3 regions of the Rhizobium beringeri genome follow, and region 1 is predicted to be linked to each of the others. Evidence: predicted binding sites of a transcription regulator. Region 1 holds the regulator's gene; each other region holds the start of a gene.
What was found. The regulator LexA, encoded in region 1, represses DNA repair genes until DNA is damaged. The targets are predictions, from matches to a motif close to TGTTCNNNNTGTGTTCNG.

Region 2: the regulator LexA is predicted to act here: its motif matches at 1,135-1,152, upstream of ELH03_RS23185 (2'-5' RNA ligase family protein).
Region 3: the regulator LexA is predicted to act here: its motif matches at 2,818-2,835, upstream of ELH03_RS00275 (DNA recombination protein RmuC).

Annotation. Positions count from the first base shown of each region.
Region 1 covers NZ_SILG01000001.1:1,698,511-1,702,706, reverse strand. The annotation lists gene ELH03_RS08725 (VOC family protein) at 1-452, opposite strand, end outside; gene lexA (transcriptional repressor LexA) at 651-1,370, shown strand; gene ELH03_RS08715 (ComEC/Rec2 family competence protein) at 1,351-3,783, opposite strand; gene gltA (citrate synthase) at 4,074-4,196, shown strand, end outside.
Region 2 covers NZ_SILG01000001.1:4,669,652-4,673,847, reverse strand. The annotation lists gene ELH03_RS23195 (SDR family oxidoreductase) at 1-294, shown strand, start outside; gene ELH03_RS23190 (methylated-DNA--[protein]-cysteine S-methyltransferase) at 380-943, opposite strand; gene ELH03_RS23185 (2'-5' RNA ligase family protein) at 1,228-1,827, shown strand; gene ELH03_RS23180 (M14 family metallopeptidase) at 1,930-2,991, shown strand; gene ELH03_RS23175 (ArsC family reductase) at 3,111-3,461, shown strand; gene ybaK (Cys-tRNA(Pro) deacylase) at 3,494-3,967, shown strand; gene ELH03_RS23165 (MarR family winged helix-turn-helix transcriptional regulator) at 4,031-4,196, opposite strand, start outside.
Region 3 covers NZ_SILG01000001.1:53,920-58,115, forward strand. The annotation lists gene ELH03_RS00265 (methyl-accepting chemotaxis protein) at 1-239, opposite strand, end outside; gene ELH03_RS00270 (ribokinase) at 582-1,481, opposite strand; gene ELH03_RS00275 (DNA recombination protein RmuC) at 1,562-2,785, opposite strand; gene ELH03_RS00280 (globin-coupled sensor protein) at 2,992-4,196, shown strand, end outside.

The DNA of each region.
Region 1 (4,196 bases):
GCGCGCAAGTCGCCGGCAAAGGCCAGCTTGAAACCGGCAATGCTCTCGGAACCGTCCGGCATCGTCATCGGCCGGGTGAACTGCAGCATCTCGCCGGCGCTCGATCCGTTGCCGACGAAGTTCTGATGATCGATGCTGGCATCCTTACTACCGAAGGCAAGCCCCGAAAGTCCCTCCTCGCCGCAGCGGAAGCGGAAGGCCCGGTTGCGGGCGGTGAAGACATTGCCTAGGCGCGCCGATGCCTCGCTCTCCTCGACACTCGCAATCCCCAGCGGTTCCAGATAGGTCTTGTCAGCAAAAAAGACGCAGGCGTTTTCCGTTCCGAAGCGATGGCGTGCATCGGCGGCAACGGTGAAGCCGAGCTTGCCGAGCCTCTCGCGCGCCAGATCGATATTGACGACGGGCAGCACGACATGATCCAGCGGGTGCGGTTTGGCGGAATGCTCGTTCATGATATCCCTCCTGGAAACGGCAAGAGATGTGCGACGGCGCGCCCCTCAATGCAAGAGATGTGTCCCAATCCGGCGAATGAAAATAAAAATCTCAACGAGTTGGCACCAAGTTTTACGGAAATTTAGCTACTTGCGGAACACATATGGAACATATAGTGTCTGTTCTGGATTTGTTTCAATCACGAGGTCACAACGTCGATGCTCACGCGCAAACAACAGGAGCTTCTCCTTTTCATTCATGAGCGCATGAAGGAATCCGGCGTTCCGCCATCTTTCGACGAAATGAAGGATGCCCTGGACCTCGCCTCCAAGTCCGGGATTCACCGGCTGATTACGGCGCTCGAGGAACGTGGCTTCATTCGCCGCCTACCGAATCGCGCCCGCGCGCTCGAGGTCATCAAGCTTCCGGAAGCCTACAGCCCCAGCATTCAGCCCCGGCGCGGCTTTTCGCCGAGCGTCATCGAGGGCAGCCTTGGCAAGCCGCAGCCGGTCGCTAATCCTGCTCCCGCAAAACCCGTCGCCGACAACGGCAACTCGGTCTCCGTGCCGGTCATGGGCCGTATCGCCGCCGGCGTTCCGATCTCGGCGATCCAGAACAACACCCACGACATCGTCGTTCCTGCCGACATGCTCGGTTCCGGTGAACATTATGCGCTGGAGGTCAAAGGCGATTCGATGATCGACGCCGGCATTTTCGACGGCGACACCGTGATCATTCGCAACGGCAGCACCGCAAGCCCTGGCGACATCGTCGTTGCTCTCGTCGACGACGAGGAAGCGACACTCAAGCGCTTCCGCCGCAAGGGCGCCTCGATCGCACTGGAAGCGGCCAACCCGGCCTACGAGACCCGGATTTTCGGGCCGGATCGCGTCAAGGTTCAGGGCAAGCTCGTCGGCCTCATTCGCCGCTATCACTGACATCAGGCAGTCCGGATTCGGCAAAACTGTTGCTGCGCCAATCATAGGCGCGATGCCGCATCCACGGCCGCGACAATGCATCGAATGCGGTTGCGACCTCCAGGCCGGCGTCGGCGAAGCGCAACTCGACGGAACCGGTCCTGCGCAGCGTTTCGCCGGTGAAGAGCGTCGCCCCTGAGCGGCAGCTGTTGAAGCGCAGTCGGACCGACGTCACGACGATATCGGCCGCATCGCATGCCGGACCGAGATAGGCGGCGTTATCGATGACAGCAACCACATGACCATTGCCAAGCCTTGATGTGCACCAGGCCTTCTTGACGCAGGAAAAGCGGTTTGCTTCACCACCAGCTGCAGCCGCCCGCATCGCCGACCTTGCTTCGTTCTGCTGATCGCGGGAAAGCCTGACGCGGCGGTCTTCTCCCTCCGGCGGGATAGCAGGACCCTCCAGCATCTTCGGCGGGTGATGCGTCGGCAGGACCAGCGCTCTCTGCCACTGGTCGAAGATGAAATCCGGCGGTCTTTCACGGTTGGACGCCATGGCCGCCGCCTCGACGATTGCGACGAGACCACCATCCTCCGAAATCACCAGATCCGGCGGCCGGGGAGCCGGCAGAAGCAGCAGGATGAGCGTCGAGACCACGATGATCGATGTGCCGATATGGCGCAGCCGGGTGCGGAGCAGCGTCAGCAGCAGAAAGCCTGCGACGGCTATCGCGAAATACCAGGCGGGCAAGCGGCCGATGCCGATATCGCCACCCCAGCCGGACACCGTCTTTGCGACAGCGATCACCAGATCGAGGCCGAATCCGACGACCTTCCAAGGCAAAACGTCCAGACCGAAAGGCATGAGCAGCATCGCCAGCAGGCCAGCCGGCATGATGATGAAGGAGATGATCGGCATCGTCGCGAGGTTTGCCGGCAGGCCGTAGGCGGTCAGGCGATGAAAATGCTCGATGGAAAACAGCGCGGTGGAAAAGCCGCCGATCAGCGAGGTCAGAAAGACGCCGCCGAAGAAACCCGCAACCGTAACGATGGGCCGAAACACCGGCAGCTTCAGGAAGGCGTTTTCGCGGACGCGCCGGTCCTTCCACAGCTGATAGCCCGATACCAGCGCCAAGGTCGCGGCAAAGGACATCTGGAAGCTCGGACCCAAGACCTCGGACGGTGAAATGGCGAGGATGACAAGCGCAGAGAGAGCGACATTGCGCAGGCTGATCGACGGCCGGTCGAAGAAGACGGCAATCAACATGATGGCCATCATGATGAATGCGCGTTCGGCCGAGACCGCAAAGCCGGAAATCAGGAAATAGGCGGTGACGGCGATGAGCGCGCCGGCAGCAGCAATCTTCTTGGTCGGATAGGCCTGGGCGACGCCGGGAAAGAGGCTGAGCAGCATCCGGAAACCGACGAAGAAGATGCCGGCAGACAGTGCCATGTTGAGGCCGGAGATGGCGATGATATGAGCCAGACCGGACTGGCGCAGCGCCTCCGTCGTCTCATTCGAGATTGCGCGCCGCTCGTCCGTCACCAGAGCAGCGGCGAAAGCGCCGGTGTCGCCGGGCAGGATCGACCTTATGCGGTCACCGATACCGCTGCGCAGCCGGTAGAGTCCTTCGAGCAGCGCTTCCGTTGTCGATCTGGCCGCCTGCGGACCTGCCTGCAAATCGACCTTTGTCGGCGCACCGTAGAAGAAGCCGTTGGCGCCGATGCCATCGAAATAAGCACCGAAGGAGAAGTCGTTGAGCTCAGGAAGCGCTGGACCTGCCGGCGGCGTCAGCCGTGCCCTGCCGGTGATAATGTCACCGATCTCGAAGGGCACATCCGCGCCGCGGGCGATCGCGGTTATGCGCCCCGGCGGCCGCTTCACCTCCGGTGCCTCAGTGTCGGTGACGGCAAGAATATAGCGCCACCGCCCGCGACCATCGCCTTCGCGCCGCTCGACACGGCCGGTCACCGTCGTCGTCACGGCGGAATCGAGGATCACGGTCGAGGCCCGCCGGCTCTCGAGCTGCGCAGACACCACGCCGCAGGCCACAAGCGCAAGCGCCAGCAGCGTTGCCCGCAATGCCGCCCGGCTGCGGCTGGCGATGAGAACCGCGACGATCAGCACCAATAGGCAGAGCAGCGATGCTACCAGCGGGAAGTCCGATGCCGCTAGAAACCAGAAGGCTGAGCCGGCGCCGAGGAAGACCGGCGAGAACAGCAGCAGACGGCCGTGGTCCGCCTCTTCGCCCAGTATGCGCATGCCGGCACGCAGTGATTGCGAGGCTGCTGCCGGCAACCGGTGGCGCCACGGTGTCGCCGACTGCGTCCTTGCCGGCCGCGTCACCACGACAGGCGAAGAAAAACCGGCGGAGTCGGCAAGGCCGGCGCCTGCTTCCGGCCGCAATTCGACTGTCGTCAACTCCTGCATGTGCCGCCCAAGGTCATCCGCCCAGGCAGGCAGAATGCAACCACCAATCAAATCCGGCAAGAATAATCGATTGAAAAGTGAGGGAAAATTGAAAGAGCCAAAAGAGCAGTCGAATCATCGGCTTCCGATATGCACGCGGCTCATCGCTGCAGTGCCTAAAAGGTGATACTGCAATGCACAAAATGCCATCACGGTAACTTGGCATTAGCCTCGCGATCATATAGCTATCGGTGAGGACGCTTAACCCCTATGGCGCTTTTATGGCGCCACCGCCATTTCGGAGGATCAGCATGACGGATCAAAGCGCTACAATAAAAATCGGTGACAAATCAGTCGACCTTGCCGTTAAAAGCGGCACGATCGGCCCGAGCGTCATCGATATCGGTGCCCTCTACAAGAACACGGCTTCCTTC
Region 2 (4,196 bases), 3.0 Mb from region 1:
GTCTCTCCGACCGCTGCCGTCTATTGCGCGACGAAATTCGCAGTGCGGGCGATCTCGGACGGACTGCGGCAGGAGACCGATCGTATCCGCGTGACCGTCATCTCGCCCGGCACGACGACATCGGAACTGGCCGACACGATCACCGATCCGACGGCGCGGGATGCCATGAAGGCTTTCAGGGCGATCACGATCAGCCCTGAGGCCATCGCCAATTCGGTCCTCTACGCCGTCAGCCAGCCCGATGACGTCGATGTCAGCGAGATCATCATCCGGCCGACAGCCAGCCCGCATTGATCGGCCGAGATTTTGCCGAAGCAATTCCAGCAAAAGTGTAGAGCGGTTTTGCGTCCGGAATTGCGGAAAACGAAACAGCCACCGCCTAAAAACCCAGCGACTGCTGGGCAGGCGGCGGCGGTGCAAGGTTGACGCCTTCGAGCTCCAGCATGCGGGCCTTCGATGACGAACCGCCGGGAGCGGAGAAGCCGCCGATCTTGCCGCCGGCCGCAAGCACCCGGTGGCAGGGGATGATCAAAGCGACCGGGTTCTTCGCCATCGCCTGGCCGACGTCGCGAGCGGCTTCCGGCCCGACACCGAGCTCCTTGGCCAGCGCGCCGTAAGTGGTGGTGCGGCCCCAGCCGACACGCCTTGCTGCCGCATAAATATCCCGGAAGAAGGCATCCTGACCTGCAAGATCGAGTTCGACGCCGGAAAAATCCGTCTCCTCGCCCTGGAAGTAGCGCTTCACCGCAGCGACCGTCTCGAGCACAGCGGGCGTCGGCGCGCCGGGTTCGGCATCCGGCAGGCGGCGCAGCAGAAGCCGTTCGGTCGCTTCTGCTGATTTGGTCGGCAGTTGGAAACGGGTGATGCCGGCATCGCTCCAGGCGATGCCGCAGAAACCGCCCGCGGTTTCGAAGATGAGATAGTGGTGTATGGTCTCGGCCATGACACAGCCTCCGCGTTTTCGATGACCCTCAAAATCGTATGGGACGGCCTCTGTTTCAACCCGTTTCTTGCGCGCGCCGGGCTTTCAGGAAAAATTGCAATGCGCCCCTGCACTGTCGCCCGAGCCTCCTCGCCACCCGGTTCCGGGGCGACGGTTCGGATGAGTGTGACGCCGAGCCTATCGGGAAATTATGTTCTCTTTTTGTTCTTGATGTCGCGTCCTTCCGGAGTATCCTTCGGCGCGTTTTGGAAACGACGAGGTGGGTCATGACGACCTGAAATTCCATGAACCAAATGCCCCTCGACTTCGGAGACGACAAAAATGGTCGCGGACGGTGGAACGAAAGCTACGCCAGCGGACACCGGCTTTTCTTTGCGCTCTGTCCTCCTGATGCCATCGAGCAGCAGGTGGCCGCAATCGCCCATGACTATGGTCGAGCCTTCTCCCTTTCCGGCAGACCGCGCCTGACGACATTGCATGTGTCGATCATCTGGGTCGGAGACTATCCGAAGCTGCCGGAGGATGTGGTCTTCGCGGCACGACAGGCCGGCGCCACGGTCGAGAGTGCGCCGATCGCAATGACCTTTGACCGGATCATGCGATTTCCGCAGCCGCGAGCGCTTGTGCTTTGCGGCGAGGGCGGACGGAAGCCGCTCACCCGAGTGCATGTCCAACTGGGCGTCGGCATGCACAATGCCGGATTGCGCCACAATATCAACCGCGATTTCACGCCGCATATGACGCTGCTCTATGACCGCAAAGCCGTGCCGCCGACGACCCTCGACGCACCCGTTTCATGGACGGCGTCCGAATTCCTGCTCATCCACAGTGTTCTCGGAAAAACCGAACATCGGATTATCGATCGCTGGCCACTGCTGGGCTAAGGGCAACGAGTCCGCGGATCTCGGCTTGCGCTTGCCTGATTTCCGCGCATAAAGCTCCGAAAGCCTGTTCCGGCATTGGTGCAAACGGGGAGCGAAATCAGCATGGACGTTTCAGAGATCATCATCCCGGGCGATACGCCGGGAACGGAGTGGCGGCTGCCGGTGCTGCGCTTTAAGGGCGGCGATCCGAAGGCGCCAAAGACCTATATCCAGGCGGCACTGCATGCCGGCGAGCTGCCGGGAACGGTGCTGCTGCATTTCCTCTGCGAAAGGCTGCGGCAGGCAGAAAACCAGGGAGAGATCGCGGGCGACATCACCATCGTGCCGCAGGCCAATCCGATCGGTGCGGCGCAATCGCATTTCGGCGAATTGCAGGGCCGTTTCGACTTGGGCTCACGCACCAATTTCAACCGGGACTTTCCGCTGATCTCCTTGGCCGACCGCCCGACGCTGATCAAAAACCTCGATGATTACCCGGCTACCGACAGATTGAAGCGACAGCTGCTGCATTTGGCGCTCGGGGCCGATCTCGTGCTCGACCTGCATTGCGACGATGAATCGCTGCAATATGCCTATATCGACGAGGCCTTCTGGCCGGAGGCGGCCGATCTCGCCGCTGCACTCGACATGGAGGCCGTGCTGCTTTCGGATGGCGAAAGCTCGGCCTTCGAGGAGGCCGTCGGCTTTGCATGGAAATATGAAGTTCCCGACGAACGCCTATTCGAGCTGCCCGGCAGACTTTCCGTCACCGTCGAGCTGCGCGGCAAGCGCGACGTCGATCCGGTATTGGCGAAAAAGGACGCCGACGGGCTCTGGCGTTTCCTCGCGGCACGGGGGATCGTCAGTGACGAAAAGCCGGCGGCAACGGCATTTTCCGGTCCGGCCGTGCCGCTCGACAATGTCGAGATCATCCGCGCTCCGGAAGGCGGCGCCGTGCTCTTTCATCGCAATATCGGCGAGAGGATTGCGGAAGGCGACCTTCTGGCGACGATCATCACCCGGCCAGGGCAGCCGGGCGGCAGCATCGAGCTCACCGCGCCGCAGGATGGGCTGATCCTGACACGAACATCCGACCGGCTGGTGCGGCGGCGCGGCGACCTGATGAAGATCGCCTGCGACGAACCCAGCAAGGCTTCCCGCAAGGCCGGCACGCTGGAGAATTGAACGGGGCCGGTTTTGTCCTGCTGCGATCGTCGACTCGCTCGGGGGATAAAACGTCGCACGGCGTTTGCGCCGGCCTTCGTGCATGTTATCTCGCGCCATCACAAGGAGATCGATCGGGCATGGCCATCACCATCTATGGCATCAAGAATTGCGACACGATGAAGAAGGCCCGCAGCTGGCTGGAAGAACACAGCGTCGCCTATGAGTTTCACGATTACAAGGCGCTCGGTATCGACCGCACCCATCTCGAAGCCTGGATCGACCAGGCCGGCCTCGACACCGTGCTCAACCGCGCCGGCACCACCTTCCGCAAATTGCCCGATGCGGAGCGCGAGAACCTGACCCGGGAGAAGGCGATCGCCCTGATGCTCGACCAACCGTCGATGATCAAGCGGCCGGTGCTGGAGGCGAAGGGCAAGCTGCTGATCGGCTTCAAGCCGGAGATTTACGCCGGTACCTTCGGCGGCTGACAGGCGGCCGAGTGAACTCACGAGGGAAAGAGATGTCCAAGACCACGCGCGCGACACAGGTTCTTTCGCAGGCGGGCATCGCCTTCACGGTCCATGCCTATGACTACGACCCCAATGCCGAGCGCGTCGGGCTGCAGGCGGCAGAAGCGCTCGGTGAGGCGCCGCATCGAGTGCTGAAGACGCTGATGGCGGAGGTGGACGGCAAACCGGTCTGCGTCGTCGTGCCGTCGGATCGCGAAGTCAGCATGAAAAAGCTCGCCAGCGCCTTTCACGGCAAATCGGCCAATATGATGAAGCCTGCCGATGCCGAACGGCTGACGGGCTATCATGTCGGCGGTATCAGCCCGTTCGGCCAGAAGAAGACCGTGCCGACGGCGATCGAGGAAGCCGCGCTTGGCGAACCGCTGGTTTATATCAATGGCGGGCAGCGCGGGCTGCAGGTGCGGCTCGATCCGAAGGCTGCGTTGAAGGCGCTGAAAGCGGTCGCCGCGCCGCTGATTGCCTGATCGGAGCATGATGCCGAAAAGTGTAAGCGGTTTTCGGACGACATCATGCTCTTACTATTGAATCTAGAGGAAGCGGTCGAGCAGGCCGGCGATCGTCTTCGCCTCGTTTTCGGCAAGCTTGCAGCCGATATGGGTCTCGATCGATTTGGCATAGACGGTCCACATGCGCTCGCGAAGCTTTCGGCCGGCATCTGTCATCACCACCCAACGGCCGCGCCCATCCTCAGCG
Region 3 (4,196 bases), 1.6 Mb from region 1:
CCGCGGCCGATGACGCCCGACATGGTGCGCGCGGCACTGGCGAGTTCGCCGACATTGGCGGCGATTTCATTGGCGATCGATTTTGCCTCGAGGTTGGCCTGATCCATTGTCAGCGTCTGGACGCGATCACGGGTCTGGTCGATGAGGAAAAAGTTCGAAACGATGAGAACAAGTGCGATGGCGATGCCGGTGATGACGATGAGTTTCGCGGCAAGCGATTTCATACGAAAAATGAACATGGGGTCCTCGGGCAAGGATGCGCCGAACGGGCATTCTCCGGCACAGGAGCAAAGGCTCGCCCCCTCATGAGGCAGCCGCCTACAGCGCCGCGCGTCTTTTCGAGAGCCGCAAAGGAGGCTGTAGCACTTTGAATCACTGCATAATTCCTTAAATCGATTCCGATTTAAGGAATTATGCAGTCGACGTCCGGAATCCGAAAGGCGGGAGGCGCCGGCGGCCATGAGGAACATCGCCGGAAATCTCTTAAATTTGAATAAAACTCTATCGATCGGGACCAGGAAAATCGCCGGAACGCCCTGAATTACAGGGAGATCCGTTGGCCGTTTCGCAAAGAGACGCGGCTATATCCTGTCTGCGACTTCCTCGCTCAAGGGGATCGACGGTTGCGCCCCGGCCTTGAGGCAGGCGAGCGAACCGGCAACCGCCGCACGGCGCAGCGCCGAGACAAAATCGAGGCCGTCGTCGAGGCTTGCAGCGAAATAGCCGCAGAAAGTGTCTCCGGCGCCGACCGTATCGACAGGTTCGATCTTGAGACCCTGCGCCCTTGAAATCGCCCCGTCGCGGATGGCGATGACCCCATCGCCGCCGAGCGTTACGATCAGCGTCTGGCCCGTCTCCACATGCAGGCGCACAAGGGCGGCCTCACGCGCTGCGGCGTCCATGCCTTCCTGTCCGGCCAGCCGCTCGAATTCGGTCTCGTTGGCAATGACGATATCGGCGAGCCGGCCGAGACGCGGGGCATCGGGGATCAGCGGCGCGAGGTTGAGGATGCTGGTGACGCCCTTGGCGCGGGCGGCCGACAGCGCGCGCTCGACGGCAGCAGCCGGCACTTCGAGCTGCAGCATCAGGATATCGCCTTCGTTCATGCGGCCGATCGCCGTCTCGGCATCGGCAGGTGTGACCTTGCCATTGGCGCCGGGAACGACGGCAATCATGTTTTCTCCGTCGCCGCCGACAAGGATCAGCGCCGTGCCTGTGGGACCGTCGACATGTTTGATCAGAGAAAGGTCGGTACCTGCATCATCGAGCAGGGCCAGCGCCTCCGCAGCGAAAGCATCCTTGCCGACGGCACCGGCCATGTGTACGTAGCGGCCGGCGCGCCGGGCCGCCAGCGCCTGGTTGGCGCCCTTGCCGCCGGCGGCCGTGGCAAAGCCGTTGCCGGCCACCGTCTCGCCGGGCTTCGGCAGGCGCTCGGTCGTGGCGATGAGATCCATGTTGATGGACCCGAAAACTGTGATCATGAATGTGTCCCGTCTTCTGGAGCCTGCAAGTGAAATCAGGCTCCAACTGTTTCATGCGGGCGAGACACTGCCCGAAGCGGTCACTCCTCGTCAACCACCCGGAGCTTGAGAAGACCGGTGCGGCTTTCCACCGATTTGGCCGCGGCTTCGCTGTCGCGGGCGGGCTTGGCATCGCCGCCGGCCTCGAATTCCAGCGCTTCGATCTTGGCGCCGCGCCTGGTGAGTTTGTCGGCTGACGTGACCACCATGTCGATATCCTTCTGCGCCATGGCGAAATGGCCCTGCAGCTTGCGCACCCGCTCATCGAGGCGGCTGAGATCGTCCATCAGGATTGCCACCTCGCCCTGGATAAGATGTGCCTGCGCCCGCATGCGCTGGTCCTTGAGCACGGCCTGGATGACCTGGATCGACAGCATCAGCAGCGACGGCGAGACGATGACGATGCGCGCGCGGTGCGCCTTCTGCACCACCGGTTCGAAGTGCTCGTGGATCTCGGCGAAGATCGATTCGGACGGCACGAAGAGAAAGGCCGTATCCTGGGTTTCCCCCTGGATCAGATATTTCTCGGAAATGTCCCTTATATGGACCTCCATGTCGCGGCGGAATTGCTGGCCGGCGATCTTGCCGGCCTCGGGGCTGCCGGCGTCGCGGATCGCGTTCCACGCTTCGAGCGGAAATTTCGCGTCGATCACCAGCGGCGGCGCGCCGTTCGGCATGCGGATCGTGCAGTCCGGCCGCGAACCGTTGGACAGCGTCTGCTGGAAGGCATAGGCGCCCATCGGCAGGCCGTCGGCGACGATCGTTTCCATCCTGGACTGGCCGAAGGCGCCGCGCGTCTGCTTGTTGGACAGAATGGCCTGCAGCCCGACGACATCCTTGGCGAGCGTCTGGATATTGTTCTGTGCGGCATCGATGACCGCCAGCCGCTCCTGCAGCCGCTGCAGGTTCTCATGCGTCGATTTCGTCTGCTCGGTGATCGTCGAGCTGACGCGCTGCGACATGCCGTCGAGGCGTTGGCTGATCGTCTGGTTGAGTTCGCTCTGCCGCGCGCCGAAGACCTCGGTCATCGCCGCGATGCGGCCCTGCATCTCCGCCTGGATCTTCAAAAGCTCTGCCATCCGCGCTTCGTTTTCCTCAGCACGAAAGCTCGCTTCCTCCGCCTGCTCGCGGCGAAGGCTGGCGCCGCGCAGGAGAAGCACGATCACCAGCACGAAGAGGACGGCGAGGGCCCCGCCGATAAGCGCCAGCATGGCCGGGCTGATCGAGGCAAGGGAAAGAGCGAGCGATTCGGAATGGATGGTCATGCCCCGAGCATAACAGAAGAAATGGCAATATATAGATCAAAACGTGAACGGAATGGGCGGCCCCCAATATCCTCGCAAGCTATCGCTCTTCCTCGCTCGGGGAGAAGAAATCGCCGTCCGATTTAACGATTGCTCAACCATATTGGCCAAAACCTGCGGCGCAGAAATTCCTTCCCGCGCGCGTCGCGCCAAGTACAGAGATCCCCATGACCGCCCAGCAGACCGACAGTGCCCTCAGGCAGCGCCTCGATTTCATCGAACTGGATGAGGCAGCGCGCAAGTCGATGCGGGATCTGCGCCCTGTCATATCAGAGCTGATCGGCGGCGCCCTCGATAAATTCTACGCCAAGATCGCCAAGACCCCCGCTGTCGCAGGCTTCTTCGCCGATAGGAACCATGTCGGCCATGCCAAGAAGCGCCAGCAGGATCATTGGGCCAATCTGGCCGGCGGCGCGTTCGACGAGAGCTATGTCAACGGCGTGACCGCGGTCGGCCGGACGCACGCCCGCATCGGGCTGGAGCCGCGCTGGTATATTGGCGGTTACGCCATCGTCATGTCAGAACTCGTCAAAGGCATCATGGAGAAGCAGTGGCCGTCGATGTTTGCGCGCCAGCAGGGCAAGCAGTTGGCCGAGAAGCTGTCGGCCGTCATCAAGGCCGGCATGCTCGACATGGACTATTCCATCTCGGTCTATCTCGAGACGCTCGAAGCAAAGCGCCGTGCCTTGGAAGAGGAGCGTGCCCAGGCCGAATCCGATCAGGCGATCGCGCTGGAGCAGCTGCGCCGCGGTCTGGAAGCGCTGTCGAACGGCGATCTCGAAGCCACCCTGCCGTCCGACCTGCCGGGCAATTTCCAGCAGATGGCCGAGGACTACAACCGCGCCGTCAGCGCCCTTCGCCAGTCCTTCGCGTCCGTGCGCGAGACTTCTGGCCATATCATGAGCGGCGCCGACGTCATTTCCAATGCAACCAACGATCTGGCGCTGCGCACTGCCCAGCAGGCGGCAGGCGTCGAGGAGAGTTCGGCCGCCCTGCAGCAGCTGTCCGTCAGCGTCGGCCAGACGGCCGCCAATGCCGAGAAGGCTTCGGACGCCGTGCGCGAGACGCAAGAGAAGGCGAAGAACTCCGGCGAACTCGTCACTAGCGCCGTCTCGGCGATGGCCGGCATCGAGAAATCTTCGACGGGGATCTCCAAGATCATCGGCGTCATCGATGAGATCGCCTTCCAGACCAATCTGCTGGCGCTGAACGCCGGCGTCGAGGCGGCCCGCGCCGGTGATGCCGGCAAGGGTTTTGCCGTCGTCGCCCAGGAAGTCCGCCAACTCGCCCAGCGCACCGCGGAAGCGGCCAAGGAGATCAAGAACCTGATCTCGCAGAGCTCGACCCAGGTCAATCAGGGTGTCGGCATCGT